3 linked regions of the Immundisolibacter sp. genome follow. The protein of the gene in region 2 interacts with the protein of the main gene of each other region in a pairwise test. Links are inferred from orthologs where the notes say so. Each region holds a gene or a part of one and is shown on either strand. Other genes may lie near its edges.

Region 1 (4,630 bases), 260 kb from region 2 along the record:
CCGGGCGCTCCTGGGTGGTGCGCGCGGGCTTGCGATCAAGGCCGGTGGCGACCACCGTGACGCGCATCTCGTCGTTCAGGTCCGGATCGATCACGGTGCCGATCACCACGCAGGCGTCGGCCGAGGCCAGTTCCCGCACCACGTTGCCGACTTCCTCGAACTCGCCGATCGACATGTCCAGGCCGGCGGTGATGTTGACCAGGATGCCGCGCGCACCGGACAGGTTGATGTCCTCCAGCAGCGGACTGCTGATGGCCGCTTCGGCGGCGATGCGCGCCCGGCCATCGCCGCTGGCGCTGGACGAGCCCATCATGGCCATGCCCATCTCGGACATCACGGTGCGCACGTCGGCGAAGTCGACGTTGATCAGGCCCGGCCGGGTGATCAGCTCGGCAATGCCCTGCACGGCGCCCTGCAGCACCTGATTGGCGGCCTTGAAGGCCTCGGTCAGGCGGAAGTTGCGGTCCAGTTCGGTGATCAGCTTGTCGTTCGGGATGATGATCAGCGAGTCGACGTGCTTGCCCAGCGCCGCGATGCCCTCGTTGGCGATGTCGAGGCGCTTGCGGCCCTCGAAGCCGAACGGTTTGGTCACCACCGCCACCGTCAGGATGCCCAGCTCACGCGCGATCTGCGCGATGATCGGCGCCGCGCCGGTGCCGGTGCCGCCACCCATGCCGGCGGTGATGAACACCATGTCGGCGCCGTCGAGCGCGTCGGCGATGCGTTCCTTGTCTTCCATCGCCGCCTGCGCGCCGATAGCCGGGTTGGCGCCGGCGCCAAGGCCCTTGGTCAGGCCGGTGCCCAGCTGCAGCACGGTCCGTGCAGACGTGCGCCCCAGCACCTGCGCGTCGGTGTTGGCGACGATGAAATCCACGCCATCGATCTGCTGCGCCAGCATGTGTTCGATGGCGTTGCCGCCGCCGCCACCGACGCCGATGACCTTGATGACGGCGTTCTGTTCGGTTGGTTCCATAAGTTCAAACATGTTCGTGCTGCCCCCGGTGTCCAGTAGCTTACCGCGAGAACCGCCCGGTCCCCGGCCAAGAATCGTGTCGCGTGCCTCGCCCCTGCCTTTGCCCTTGCCTCTGTCGCCCAGAATCGTCATACGCCCCCCTGAAACCAGGTTTTGACCTTCGCCCAAATGCCGTTGAAACTGCTCAAGCTGCGCCGCGACGGCTCCTGCGTGGCGCGCTGTTCGAGCGCGTACAGCAGCAGTCCGACGCCGGTGGCGTGGATCGGGTTGCGCACCACGTCCACCAGCCCGCTGACCCGGTGCGGCAGACCCAGCCGCACCGGCGTGTGAAAGATTTCCTCTGCCAGGTCGACCACGCCTTCCATCTTGGAACTGCCGCCGGTCAGCACCACGCCGGCGGCGATCAGATCCTGAAAGCCGCTGCGCCGCAGCTCGGCCTGCACCAGGCGCAGCAGCTCCTCGTAGCGCGGCTCGACCACCTCGGCCAGCGTTTGCCGGGACAGGCGCCGCGGCGCCCGGTCGCCGACGCTGGGCACCTCGATGGTGTCGTCGGCGCCGGCCAGCTGGCGCAGCGCGCAGGCGTACTTGACCTTGATTTCCTCGGCGAACTGGGTCGGCGTGCGCAGCGCCACGGCGATGTCGTTGGTGACCTGATCGCCGGCGATCGGGATCACCGCCGTGTGTGCGATCGAGCCGCCGATGAACACCGCGATGTCGGTGGTGCCGCCGCCGATGTCGACCAGGCACACGCCCAGTTCCATCTCGTCGTCGGTGAGCACCGAATGGCTGGAGGCGACCTGCTCGAGCACCAGCTCGTCCACTTCCAGGCCGCAGCGGCGCACGCACTTGACGATGTTCTGCATGGCGCTGACGGCGGCGGTGACGATGTGCACGCGCGCCTCCAGGCGCACGCCGGACATGCCCACCGGCTGGCGGATGCCCTCCTGCTCGTCGATCACGAACTCCTGCGGCAGCACGTGCACGATGCGCTGGTCCATCGGGATGGCCACCGCCTTGGCGGCGTCCAGCACCCGGTCGACGTCGGCCTGCGTGACTTCGCGGTCGCGGATGGCAACGATGCCGTTCGAGTTGATGCTGCGGATGTGGCTGCCGGCGATGCCGGCATAGACCGAATGAATCTGGCAGCCGGCCATCAGCTCGGCTTCCTCGACCGCCCGCTGCATGGAAGCGACCGTCGATTCGATGTTCACCACCACGCCTTTCTTGAGCCCGCGCGAGGGGTGCGTGCCAAGGCCGATGATTTCAAGCTCGCCCTCGGGCGTCACCTCGCCGACCAGGGTGACGATCTTGGAGGTGCCGATGTCCATGCCGGCAATCAGCCGCTTGTCCTGTTTCTTGCTCATAAATCCATGACCTTGCGGTCGGGTTCGGAAGGCGGTTTGAAGCGCACCGCAAAGCCGTCGCTGTAGCGCAAGTCCACGCTTTCGAGCGGCGGCGCAACGCCCGCCAGGCGGCTGCGGTAGACGGCCGCGAAGCGCTTCAGGCGGCCGGCCACGTCCTTGCGGCCGGCGGTGATGGTCATGCCGTTGGCAAGCCCGATGTGCCAGGCGCCACGGGCCTCCTGACGCACCTCGCGCACCGGTGGCAGGCCCTCCAGCAGGCGGCTGAAGCGCTGGTAGTCGGCAAACACCCGCTGCGGCCGCGCACCGGCGGGGCCGCTGAGCAGGGGCAAGGCCTCCGGCAGCGGTCCGGCGACCGCAAACACCTCGCCGCTGTCGCTGAGCAGGCCGCCGTCGCCCCAGCGGGCGATGGCCCGGTGGCCGACGATCTGCACCACCAGTTTGTCCGGCCACACGCGGCGCACCAGGGCGCGCTTGACCCACGGCTCGTGCCGCGCGGCCTCGGCCACGGCCGCCACGTCCACGCTGAAGAAGCCGCCCGCGGCGGCCGGCAGCAGACGCCCTTGCAGCGCCGCCCGGTCGACGTGATCCAGGTCGCCGGTGATCTCCACCGTGGTCAGCGGAAAGCGCGCCGGGTCGGTGATCCACGCCAGGCCCCGGGCGCCGCCGACCATGGCCGCCAGCAGCAATGCGGCAAGACCCAACCGCCACGCCCAGTGCCCGATCTGGCGCGCGGTTGCCAGCCACACCGTCGCCTGTTCGCGCAGCGTTGGCGGGCGCAGGCGGGCGCCGCGCCGCTGCGGCCGGGCGCCCTGACGCGGCAGCGAGGCCGCACCGATGGACTGGTACAGCGGGCGCGGCGGAGGCGGTGCCCTAAACATCGGCCTGTTCCCCGGCCACCAACAGCCGCGGCGCGGCCTGCGGCTGGTGCAGGCTGGTGTCCAGGATCGCCAGCATCAGCTGGCCGAAATCCATTCCCACCGCGCGCGCCGCCATCGGCACCAGCGAGTGGTCGGTCAGGCCCGGCACGGTGTTGGCCTCCATCAGGTACGGCGCGCCGCTGTCGTCCAGCAGCAGGTCGACCCGGCCCCAGCCGAAACAGTCCAGCGCCGCGAACGCGTCCAGCGCCAGCTGCTGCAGGGCGCGTTCCTGCGCCACCGGCAGCCCGCACGGGCACAGATAGCGGGTGTCGTCGCGCAGGTACTTGGCTTCGTAGTCGTAGAAGGCGCGATCCGTTTCGAGCTTGATGGCCGGCAGCACGCGGTTGCCGACGATGCCGACGGTGTACTCGCCGCCGCCGATGAACCGTTCGATCAGCACCCGCGGATCGTGGGCCATCGCCGCTGCCACGGCCGCTGGCAGGTCGGCGGCGCGCTCGACCTTGCTCATGCCGATGCTCGAGCCCTCACGGGAGGGCTTCACCATCAGCGGCAAGCCCAGGCGCGCCGCCAGCGCGTCCCAATCGCTGTCCGGTCCGGCCAGGGCATACGGCGCAGTCGGCAAGCCGCAGCCCTGCCACACCTGCTTGGCGCGTTGCTTGTCCATGGCCAGTGCCGAGCCGAGCACGCCGGAGCCGGTGTAGGGCAGGCCCAGCCAGTCGAGCGCGCCCTGCAGGGTGCCGTCCTCGCCGCCGCGCCCGTGCAGCGCGATGAAGGCGCGCGCAAATCCGCCAGCGGTCAGCTGCGCCAGCAGATCCGGCGCGGCAGCGTCGATACCGACCGCATCCACGCCGGCCTGCCGCAGTGCGGCCAGGGCCGCCGCGCCGCTCTTGAGCGACACCTCGCGCTCGGCCGAACGGCCGCCGTAGAGCACCGCCACCCGTCCGTAATTCTGTGGCGCGCGCATCAGCTGGCCTCTCCGACGCGCCGCACTTCCGGCTCCAGACGCACGCCGCTGGCGGCCTCGACCCGCGCCTGCACGGTGTCGATCAGGGATTCGATGTCGGCCGCGCGGGCGCCGCCAAGGTTGACGATGAAATTGGCGTGCAGCTCGGACACCTGCGCCCGGCCGCAGGTCAGGCCCTTCAGGCCCGCCGCCTCGATCAGCCGGGCGGCGAAATCGCCCGGCGGGTTGCGGAATACCGATCCGGCATTGGCCAGTCGCAGGGGCTGGGTCGCGGCGCGGCGGCGCAGCAGGGCGTGGATGGCCGCCTGCACGCGTTCGACGGGCGCGGCCTCGAAGGCGAATTCGGCCGCCACGAAACCCTCGCCCGGCGGGCCGCTGACGCTGCGGTAGGCGATGCGGTAGGCGTCCGGCAGGCGCCGGTGCAGCGTGCCGGCGCGGTCGATGGTCTGCA
Region 2 (5,586 bases):
GCCGGCAGCAGCATGCCGGCCGACACCGGCCGCCCGCTGCTGCCGGTCACCAGCGCCACGATGAGTTGCTGTACCAACAGCAGCGGCACCAGCAGCAGCGCCTGCTGCCACAACGGCAACACGCGCAGACGCTGATGTTCGGCCAACACGGCGGCCGCCACCACGGCCAGCGCCAGCGCATGCTGGCCCAGCGGCGCGCCGGTGAGCGCGTCCTGCAACAGGCCCAGCGTGAAGCCGGCGGTTATCCCCACCCGGTCCGGCTGGGCCAGGCACCAATAGGCCAGCACCAGGGTCAGCCAGGGCGGCTGCCAGGCCACCGCCCAGGCCGGCAGCGGCGCCGACAACAGCAATCCTGCCGCCAGCAGGCTGGCGGCGATGGCCATGCTCCGGGGCGGGACGGGCGCGGCGCTCACGGGACTGACGCCGGGGCCGTCGCGGCGCCGGGATCGGCGGGCGCAGTCTGCGCCGCCGGCCATACCAGCAATACCTCCTGGATGCGGTCCACGCGACCGCGCGGCGTGGCCTGCACCTCGGCGAACTCGCCCTCGCCGATGCGGTTCACGCTGCTGACCGTGGCCACCGGCAGGTCCGGCGGGAACACATCGTCCAGCCCGGACGTGACCAGCGCGTCGCCCACTTCCATATCGACGTGGTTGGGCAGGTAGGGCAGGTCGAGCGCACCGATCGGCCCGCGGCCCACGGCGATGGCGCGTACCCCGCTGCGGACGCACTTGACCGGTATGGCGTGCCGGCTGTCGGTAATCAGCAGCACCTGACTGGTCTGCGCCGCCACGTGCTGCACCTGGCCGACCACGCCGTCGGCATCGAGCACCGGCTGGCCGACGAACACGCCCTGCAGGGAGCCCTTGTCGATCTGGATCTGCCCGATGTAGGGGTCCAGGCCGACCTTGACCGTGCCGGCGATCAGCGCCCGCAGCGGCTGCTGCGTGTGCGCCAGCGAATCGAGCAAGGCACGCAGGCGGCGGTTTTCGGCCTGCAGGGCGTCCAGCGTCTGCACCTGCAGATGCAGGCGCAGGTTCTGCTCGCGCAGGGCAGCGGTCTGCGCGCGCAGGACGGCGCGTTCGCGCAAGTTGTCGGTGCCCCAGGCCCAGGCCCGAAACGGCAGATCGATGGCCTGCTGCACCGGGTGCAGCACGGTCAGCAAGGTGCTGCGCAGCGGCACCAGGCGCGGACCGCGCTGGTCCAGAAACAGCAGCACCACTGCCGCCAGCGTTGCCAGCAGCAGGCGGAGCGCCAGCGACGGGCGGCGCCGGAACAGGCTAGGCATGGGACATGCGGCGATACCGCGCGACCGGATCGGCCGCGCGGGAACTCACTCCTCGTCGAAGATGTCGGTGACCTGGTCGATGAAATCGAGCGCCATCTCGCCGCCCTTGGCCACGCACAGCATCGGCTCGTCGGCCACCACCACCGGCAGGCCGGTTTCCTCCGAGAACAGCCTGTCGATGCCGCGCAGCAGCGCGCCGCCGCCGGTCAGCACCATGCCGCGCTCGGCCACGTCGGCGGAAAGTTCCGGCGGGATCTGTTCGAGCGCCTTGCGCAGGCCGGCGATGATGCCGTGCAGGGGGTCCTGCAGCGCCTCGAGCACCTCGTTGCTGTTGAGCGTGAAGCTGCGCGGCACGCCCTCGGCCAGGTTGCGGCCGTTGACCTGGATTTCCAGCACCTCGTTGCCCGGATAGGCCGAACCGATCTGATGCTTGATGGTCTCGGCCGTGGACTCGCCGATCAGCGTGCCGTAGTTGCGGCGCACGTAGTTGATGATGGAGTCGTCGAACTTGTCGCCGCCGATGCGCACCGACTCCGAGTACACCAGACCGTTGAGCGAGATGACCGCAATCTCGGTGGTGCCGCCGCCGATGTCGATGATCATCGAGCCGGTGGCCTCGCTGACCGGCAGCCCGGCGCCGATGGCGGCGGCCATGGGTTCCTCGATCAGATATACTTCGCGGGCCCCGGCGCCGAGCGCGGATTCACGAATGGCGCGCCTTTCCACCTGCGTCGAGCCGCAGGGCACGCCCACCACCACGCGTGGACTGGGGCGGAAGAAACCACGTTCGTGCACCTTGCGGATGAAGTGCTGCAGCATCTTCTCGGTGACGTAGAAATCCGCGATCACGCCGTCCTTGAGCGGCCGGATGGCGGTGATGTTGCCGGGCGTGCGACCGAGCATGCGCTTGGCCTCGATGCCCACCGCCTGGATCACCTTGCGGCCGTTGGTGCTGGCGCCGTGGCGGATGGCCACCACGGAAGGCTCCTGCAGCACGATGCCTCGCCCGCGTACCGACACCAGCGTGTTGGCGGTGCCAAGGTCGATGGCAAGATCACTCGAAAAAAGCCCGAACAGTTTTTTGAACATCAGTGGGTCCGACCGGCCTCTAAGATATTGGAACGGCAACAAAACTGCCGTGGCGCCGCAATCTAGCAACGGCGCCCGGCGTTAACAACCAGCGGCGAGGAACAGGGTGTCGATAAGCAGCGACGAGGTGCGCAAGGTGGCGCATCTGGCCCGCATCGAGGTGTCGGCCGGGCAGCTGACGACCTATGCGGCCGAACTGAGCACCATTCTGGAACTGGTGACCCAGCTGGACGGTGCCGACACCGCGCAGGTGCCCCCCCTGGCCCATCCGATCGACGCCAGCCAGCGCCTGCGCGCCGATACCGTCGCCGAAACCGACCAGCGGCGCCGCTTCCAGGCCATCGCACCGGCGGTGCAGGACGGCCTGTATCTGGTGCCAAAGGTCATCGAATGAGCGCAGTTTACACCCCACGGCAAGCCTGACCCATGCTCGACCAGACCCTGACCGAACAGGCCGCCGCGCTGCGCCGGGGCGATTATTCGGCCACCGAACTGACGGCCGCCTACCTGGCCCGCATCGGCGCTCGAAACGCTGCACTGAACGCCTTCATCACCGTCACGGCCGAGGCGGCCACCGCGGCTGCGGCGGCCGCCGACGCGGCGCTGGCCGGCGGCGATGCCGGTCCGCTGGCCGGCATCCCGATCGCCCACAAGGACATCTTCTGCACCGACGGTGTGCGCACCAGCTGCGCGTCGCGGATGCTGGACAACTTCATCGCGCCCTACGACGCCACCGTGGTCCAGCGCCTGGCCGCCGCCGGCGCGGTGATGCTGGGCAAGACCAACATGGACGAGTTCGCGATGGGCTCGTCGAACGAGACCTCGTTCTACGGCCCGGTGCGCAACCCCTGGGATCTGGATCGCGTGCCGGGCGGCAGCAGCGGCGGTTCGGCGGCGGCGGTGGCGGCCGGCCTATGCAGCGCGGCGACGGGCACGGATACCGGCGGTTCGATCCGCCAGCCGGCAGCCCTGACCGGCATCTGCGGCCTGAAGCCCACCTACGGCCGGGTGTCGCGCTACGGCATGGTGGCGTTTGCCTCGTCGCTGGACCAGGCCGGGCCGATGGCCCGCTCGGCGGCCGACCTGGCGCTGCTGCTGCAGGTCATGGCCGGTTTCGACGAGCGCGACTCGACCTGCATCGACCGCCCGGTGCCGGATTACGCGGCCGCGCTGGAGGCGCCCTTGAGCGGCCTGCGCATCGGCCTGCCGGCGGAATATTTCAATGCCGGCCTGGATACCGCCGTCGGCGATGCCGTGCGCGCGGCTCTGGCGGAACTGGAGCGCCTGGGCGCCCAGCTGGTGGACATCGCGCTGCCGCACACGGCGCTGTCGGTGCCGGCCTATTACGTCGTCGCGCCGGCCGAGGCCTCGTCGAACCTGGCCCGCTATGACGGCGTGCGCTACGGCTACCGGGCGCAAAATCCGGCCGACCTGACCGATCTGTACAAACGCACGCGCAGCGAGGGCTTCGGTGCCGAGGTCAAGCGGCGCATCCTGATTGGCACCTACGTGCTGTCGGCCGGCTACTACGACGCCTATTACCTGAAGGCCCAGCGTGTGCGGCGGTTGATTCGTGAAGACTTTCTGAGCGCGTTCGGGCAGGTGGACGTGATCGCCGCGCCGACCACGCCGCAGCCGGCCTTTCGCCTGGGCGAGAAGCAGCACGACCCGGTCGCCATGTACCTGTCGGACATCTACACCATCGCGGCGAATCTGGCTGGCCTGCCGGCCTTGTCCGTTCCCTGCGGGCTGGTGCAGGGCCTGCCGGTGGGGCTGCAGCTGATCGGCCGCGATTTCGACGAGGCGCGGTTGCTGAACGTCGCCCACCGCTACCAGCAGGTGACCGACTGGCACATGCGCCGCGCGCCGGAGGCCCAAGCATGAGCGCCTGGGAAACCGTCATCGGCCTGGAAGTCCACTGCCAGCTGGCCACCCGCAGCAAACTGTTCTCGGGCGCCGCGACGGCATTCGGCGCGCCGCCGAACACGCAGGCCTGCGCCATCGACCTTGCGCTGCCCGGCGTGCTGCCGGTGCTCAATCGCGAGTCGGTGGCCATGGCCATCAAGTTCGGCCTGGCCGTCGGCGCGCAGATCGCGCCGCGCTCGGTGTTCGCGCGCAAGAATTATTTCTACCCGGACCTGCCCAAGGGCTACCAGATCAGCCAGTACGAGCTGCCGATCGTCGCCCGCGGCCACCTCGACATCACGCTGCCGGACGGCACCGTCAAGCGCATCGGCATCACCCGCGCCCACCTGGAGGAAGACGCCGGCAAGTCCCTGCACGAGGACTTCCACGGCCTGACCGGCATCGACCTGAACCGCGCCGGCACGCCGCTGGTGGAGATCGTCTCCGAGCCGGAGCTGTCCAGCGCCGCCGAGGCGGTGGCTTACTTGAAAAAACTGCACGCCCTGGTGCGGTACCTGGAAATCTCCGACGCCAACATGCAGGAAGGCTCGTTCCGCTGCGACGCCAACGTGTCGGTGCGCCGGGTCGGCGACAGCAAACTGGGCACGCGGGCCGAGATCAAGAACATCAACTCGTTCCGGTTCGTGGAGCGCGCCATCGAGGTCGAGGTCGAGCGTCAGATCGAGCTGCTGGAAAGCGGCGGCCAGGTGGTGCAGGAAACCCGCCTGTACGACGCCGAGCGCAACCAGACGCGCGCCATGCGCAGCAAGGAAGAAGCCAACGACTACCGTTATTTCCCCGATCCGGACTTGCTGCCGATCCAGGTGTCCGAGGCCTGGGTGGAGCAACTGCGCGCGCAACTGCCGGAACTGCCGCAGGCCCGTCAGGCGCGCTTCGTGTCCCAGTACGGCCTGTCCGACTACGACGCCGGGTTGCTGACGACCGAGCGCGAGCTGGCCGACTACTTCGAAGCCGCACTGGCCAGCGGCGCGGAACCGAAGCTCGCCGCCAACTGGATCAACGGCGAACTCGCCGCCGCCCTGAACCGCGACGATCTGCCGATCACCGCCTCCCCGATCGGCCCGGCCGCGCTGGGCGGACTGCTCGGGCGCATCGCCGACCAGACCATTTCGGGCAAGATCGCCAAGGACGTGTTCGCCGCCATGTGGCAGGGCGAGGGCGAGGCCGACGCCATCATCCAGGCGCGGGGGCTGAAGCAGATCACCGACAGCGGCGCCATCGAGGCGGCCGTCGAGGAGGTGCTGGCCGCCAATCCGGAGCAGGTCGAGCAGCTTCGGGCCGGC
Region 3 (4,560 bases), on a different replicon or contig from region 2:
GCACGGTTTCCTGGGTCGTCACGGCGGCGCGCAGCATGCGCACGGTGATCGTGCCGCCCGCCAGCTCGTCCTCACCCAGAATCAGCGCCACGCGGGCGCCGGCCTTGTCGGCGCGCTGGACCTGCTTGCCGAAGTTGCCGGCCGAGTGGTCCAGCAGGACGGTCGGTGCATCCGCTGCCGCGCGCAGCTGCTGGGCGAGCAGCATGGCTTGCGCCCGGCAGGCGCCCGGCGCGGAAACCAGGTACCAGATCTCGCGGGGCGTGGCCGGATCGATGCCGCTGGCGGCCAGCAGATCGAGCAGGCGCTCCAGACCCAGCGCAAAGCCGATGGCCGGCGTGGCGCGCCCGCCGAGCTGTTCGACCAGCGTGTCGTAGCGGCCACCGGCGCAGACCGTACCCTGCGCGCCCAGCGCATCCGTGACCCACTCGAACACCGTGCGGCCGTAGTAATCCAGGCCGCGCACCAGGCGCGGGTTGACCGTATAGGCCACGCCGAGTGCATCCAACAGGGCACACAGGCGCTCGAAATGCGCCCGCGAGTCGACGTCCAGGTGCTCCGGCAGGCTCGGCGCGGCGGCGATGAGCGCCGTCAGGTCCGGATTCTTGCTGTCCAGGATGCGCAGCGGGTTGGTGTCGAGGCGGCGCAGGCTGTCGGCGTCGAGCGCCGCCTGGTGATCGCGAAAATAGGCCTGAAGCCGGTCGCGGTAGGCGGCGCGGGCCTCGCGCGAGCCGAGCGAGTTGATCTCCAGCCGCAGCCCGGACAGGCCAAGCTCGCGCCAGAACTGCGCGGTCATGCCGATCAGCTCGGCATCCAGCTCCGGCTCGGCGCTGCCGAAACACTCGGCACCCAACTGGTGGAACTGCCGGTAGCGGCCGCGCTGCGGGCGCTCGTGGCGGAACATCGGCCCCTGATACCACAGCCGCAGCAGCTGACCCTGGAACAGACCGTGCTCGATGCCGGCGCGTACAACGCCAGCGGTGCCTTCCGGGCGCAGCGTGAGGCTGTCGCCGTTGCGGTCCAGGAAGGTGTACATCTCCTTCTCGACGATGTCGGTGACCTCGCCGATGGTGCGCGCGAACAGCTCGGTCGGCTCCACCAGCGGCAGGCGGATTTCCTCGTAGCCGTACCGGGCCAGCACCGCCTGCAGGCGCTGTTCGGCGCCGCGCCAGCGCGGGCTGTCTGCGGGCAACAGGTCGTTCATGCCGCGTACGGCCTGGAGCTTGGCAACCATGATCGGTATCAGGGAGTCGTGGCGGGCGGCACAGCGCCGGACGGCGATGTGCCGGGGAATTCGGAAGCCGCCTGCGGCGGCCGGGTGCCCAGCGTCATGCGCACCACATGCTGGTCGGCCGGCAACGTGACCGGCTCGCCATTGTAGAAAACGTCGACCGCCGGCGCGTTGCCGAGCAACACCCGCAGCGGCGGCTGTCCGCGCACGGTGCGTTCCGGACCCGGGCTGACCAGTTCGTAAACGAGGCGCCGGCCGGCGTGGTCAGTGACTTCCACCCAGCTGACGGCCCGGCTGCGCAGGCGCAGTTCAGCCTCGCCCTGGCCGGCAGCATCAGAAGCGTGCGCGGCGAGCTGCTGGCCGGCTCCCGGCGACGGCGACGGTGCCGCTTCGGCCGCCGCAGCCGGCGTCGCCTCAGTGGCGACGACCTGATCTGCACTCGCGCTCGGAGAGTCGGCAATCGCCTCCACCGGCGGCGGGCTTTCCGGCACGGCATCGAGCCGCGGCGGCTCGGCCGGCACAACACTCGAATCGGCATGCACGGGCGCGGGCTCACCATCCGCTACCGGCGGCTCGCGTCCGGCACCGGCCCAGATGGCTGCCAACACCGCGGACGCCAGCACGACCAGCAGCCCACCCACGCGCACCAGCCGGGGGCGCCCGGGGTGCAGTTCGGGAGCACGGCGCAGGGGCGTGGTATGCCCATCGGCTGACGCCGGCCGGAAACCGCGCAACAGGGCCTGCTCGTCCAGTCCCAGCAGGATCGCGTAGTTGCGCAGCTGCCCGCGGGCGTAGGTGGCTGCCCCAAACGGCGCGTAGTCGCCGGCTTCCAGAGCCTCGATCAGTGGCGCACGCAGGCGCAGCCGGTTGGCGGCTTCCGCCGTCGACCAACCGCGCCCGAGGCGGGCCTGGCGCAGCTGCTCGCCGATCGAAGCGGCAGCCGCCGGCGCCGCGTCATGCTCCACGTCCACGGTCAATGCAGCTCTTGCGCTTCGCGCGAATCGGGGAAACGGTTCTTGAGCAACATGCGGTAGCTGGCAGCCCGGTCCAGGTCGCCGAGAGCCGTTTCCACCTGGATCCCCAGCGCCAACCCGGCCGGCGTCTGACCGGCGCTGCGGACATAGCGGGCCAGATGCTCACGGGCGGTGCGGGCGTCGCCTTTCTTGAACTGAAGGTCGGCCAGCATCAGGCTGGCCGTTGCAAAGCCCGGGTCCAGCTGCACGGCGGTCGCCAGGTCGATCTGGGCACGTTCGCCGTCGCCGTGGCGTAGCGCGCACTCGGCGGCGTTGGTATAGGCCAGGGCCGGGGTCTGGTAAAGCGGGTTCGCAATGGCGCAGCGAAACTGCGCGTCCGCTTCGCGCGCCTTGCCCTGACCGCACAGGTATACCCCGTAGTTGTTGCGGATTTCGGGGTCGCTGGGCGACAAGGCCAGCGCGCGCTGGTAATGCTCCTCGGCCACCTGCGGTTTGCCCAGCCGCAGCTGCAGCAAGGCCATGGCGGCATGCGCGCTGGCGTTGCGCGGGTTCAGCTGCAGGCTCTGCTCCAGCTCCCGCAGCGCCACATCGAGCGCCCCCTCCTGCAGGTAACCTGCGCCCAGCGCCATGCGCAGCTCGGACAGGCGCTCGTTCTTGCTCAGCTTGCGCTCCGGATCGCTGGCAACACGGCTGCAGGTGTCCATGTCGATCGCCAGTTCACCGCCGGACGCGTCCCGCAGCGCCGGATCGCGCGTGCTGGCGCAACCGGCCAGGACCAGGGCGGCGATCGAGACTGCGACCTGCCTGGGCATCGGACTCAGACCACCACAGGCACGTGCGTGCTGCGCCGCTGGCGCGGCAGCACCTTGCCCGCAAGCTGACCACAGGCGCCGTCGATGCCGTCGCCGCGGGTCTTACGGACCGTGGCGACCAGGCCGTGACGCAGCACCTCGTCGCGGAATTTCGCGACCGCCTCCGGGGGCGAGGTCTCGTAGGGCAGGCCGGCGACCGGGTTGTACGGAATCAGGTTGACCTTGGCCGGCACGCGCGCGAGCAGCTTGGCCAATGCCTTGGCCTGCGCCGGGTGGTCGTTGACGCCGGCCAGCAGCGTGTACTCGAAGGTGACGCGGCGGCGATCGTCCCCGGCCACGTAACGGCGGCAGGCGTCCAGCAGTTCGGCGATCGGGTAGCGCCGGTTCAGCGGCACCAGTTCGTCACGCAGCGCGTCGTCCGGCGCATGCAGCGACACGGCCAGCGCCACCGGGCATTCCTCGCGCAGGCGGTCGATCATCGGCACCACGCCGGCGGTGCTGACCGTAACGCGCCGCTTGGACAGACCGTAGGCCAGGTCGTCCAGCAGCACGCGGATGGCGGCCACCACGTTGTCGAAGTTCAGCAGCGGCTCGCCCATGCCCATGAACACGACGTTGGTGATGGGCTTCTCACGCACCGGGTGCGGCGGCAGCAGCCGGCTGGCGGTCCACATCTGGCCCAGGATCTCGCCCGTGCTCAGGTTGCGGTTGAAGCCCTGCTGGGCGGTCTGGCAGAAGCTGCAGTTGAGCTGGCAGCCGACCTGCGAGGACACGCACAGCGTGCCGCGGCGCGTCTCGGGGATGTACACCGTCTCGATGGCACTGCCGCCGGGCAGGCGCAGCAGCCATTTGCGGGTGCCGTCCGCCGCCTGCTGGTCGGCAGTGACTTCAGGCACCCGAATTTCGGTTTCCTGCGCCAGCCGTTCGCGCAGCGCCTTGCTCAAATTGGTCATGGCCGCGAAATCGTCGCAGCCACGCGCATGCAGCCACTGCAGCAGCTGATCGGCCCGAAACGGCTTCTCGCCCAGCTGCGTCAGCAAACCGGCCAGACCCGGGCGATCCAGGTCCAGCAGGTTGGGTTTGGTGCAGGTCGCGTCCAAGACGTCCGGGGCTTAGCGCGTGCGCGGGCAGATTTGCCCGGGCTCGAAGAAATAGGCGATCTCGGTCGCGGCATTCTCGACGCTGTCGGAACCGTGAACGGCGTTTTCTTCGATGTTGCTGGCAAAGTCGGCGCGAATGGTGCCCGGCGCGGCCTTGGCCGGATCGGTGGCACCCATCAGCTCGCGGTGTCTGGCAACCGCGTTGTCGCCCTCCAGCACCTGGATCATTACCGGGCCGGTGGTCATGAAGGCGACCAGGTCCTTGAAGAACGGCCGCTCGCGATGCACGGCGTAGAAGCCCTCGGCACGCTCGCGGCTCAGATGCTCCATGCGGGCGGCGATGATCTTCAGGCCGGCCTGCTCGAAACGGGAATAGATGGCGCCAATGACGTTCTTGGCGACGGCATCGGGCTTGATGATGGACAGGGTGCGTTCAGTGGCCATGG

Evidence for each region. The genes of interacting proteins can lie anywhere in the genome.
Region 1: the proteins of H5U26_RS02195 (region 2) and ftsA interact in binary tests that used the Escherichia coli proteins (3 or more experiments, as listed by UniProt). The link is inferred for Immundisolibacter sp. from one-to-one orthologs.
Region 3: the proteins of H5U26_RS02195 (region 2) and H5U26_RS10385 interact in binary tests that used the Escherichia coli proteins (3 or more experiments, as listed by UniProt). The link is inferred for Immundisolibacter sp. from one-to-one orthologs.

What each region holds. Positions count from the first base shown.
Region 1 is NZ_JACIZD010000001.1:192,956-197,585, reverse strand. The notes cover bases 220-3,219. They hold ftsA (cell division protein FtsA), read right to left. Parts: upstream 2,338-3,219; coding sequence 1,102-2,337; downstream 220-1,101. Other genes in these bases: H5U26_RS00915 (D-alanine--D-alanine ligase), read right to left, coding at 3,208-3,219; H5U26_RS00920 (cell division protein FtsQ/DivIB), read right to left, coding at 2,334-3,215; ftsZ (cell division protein FtsZ), read right to left, coding at 220-985. Also shown: more of ftsZ, read right to left, coding at 1-219; more of H5U26_RS00915, read right to left, coding at 3,220-4,179; murB (UDP-N-acetylmuramate dehydrogenase), read right to left, coding at 4,179-4,630. UniProt on the Escherichia coli protein: Essential cell division protein that assists in the assembly of the Z ring. May serve as the principal membrane anchor for the Z ring.
Region 2 is NZ_JACIZD010000001.1:453,099-458,684, reverse strand. Bases 356-3,144 are described here. They hold H5U26_RS02195 (rod shape-determining protein), read right to left. Parts: upstream 2,378-3,144; coding sequence 1,334-2,377; downstream 356-1,333. Other genes in these bases: gatA (Asp-tRNA(Asn)/Glu-tRNA(Gln) amidotransferase subunit GatA), read left to right, coding at 2,804-3,144; gatC (Asp-tRNA(Asn)/Glu-tRNA(Gln) amidotransferase subunit GatC), read left to right, coding at 2,484-2,771; mreC (rod shape-determining protein MreC), read right to left, coding at 410-1,288; mreD (rod shape-determining protein MreD), read right to left, coding at 356-383. In the rest of the region: more of mreD, read right to left, coding at 1-355; more of gatA, read left to right, coding at 3,145-4,261; Asp-tRNA(Asn)/Glu-tRNA(Gln) amidotransferase subunit GatB, read left to right, coding at 4,258-5,586. UniProt on the Escherichia coli protein: Forms membrane-associated dynamic filaments that are essential for cell shape determination. Acts by regulating cell wall synthesis and cell elongation, and thus cell shape.
Region 3 is NZ_JACIZD010000008.1:56,165-60,724, forward strand. The notes cover bases 220-3,149. They hold H5U26_RS10385 (RodZ domain-containing protein), read right to left. Parts: upstream 2,200-3,149; coding sequence 1,240-2,199; downstream 220-1,239. Other genes in these bases: hisS (histidine--tRNA ligase), read right to left, coding at 220-1,231; pilW (type IV pilus biogenesis/stability protein PilW), read right to left, coding at 2,202-3,014; rlmN (23S rRNA (adenine(2503)-C(2))-methyltransferase RlmN), read right to left, coding at 3,020-3,149. Outside these bases: more of hisS, read right to left, coding at 1-219; more of rlmN, read right to left, coding at 3,150-4,114; ndk (nucleoside-diphosphate kinase), read right to left, coding at 4,127-4,558.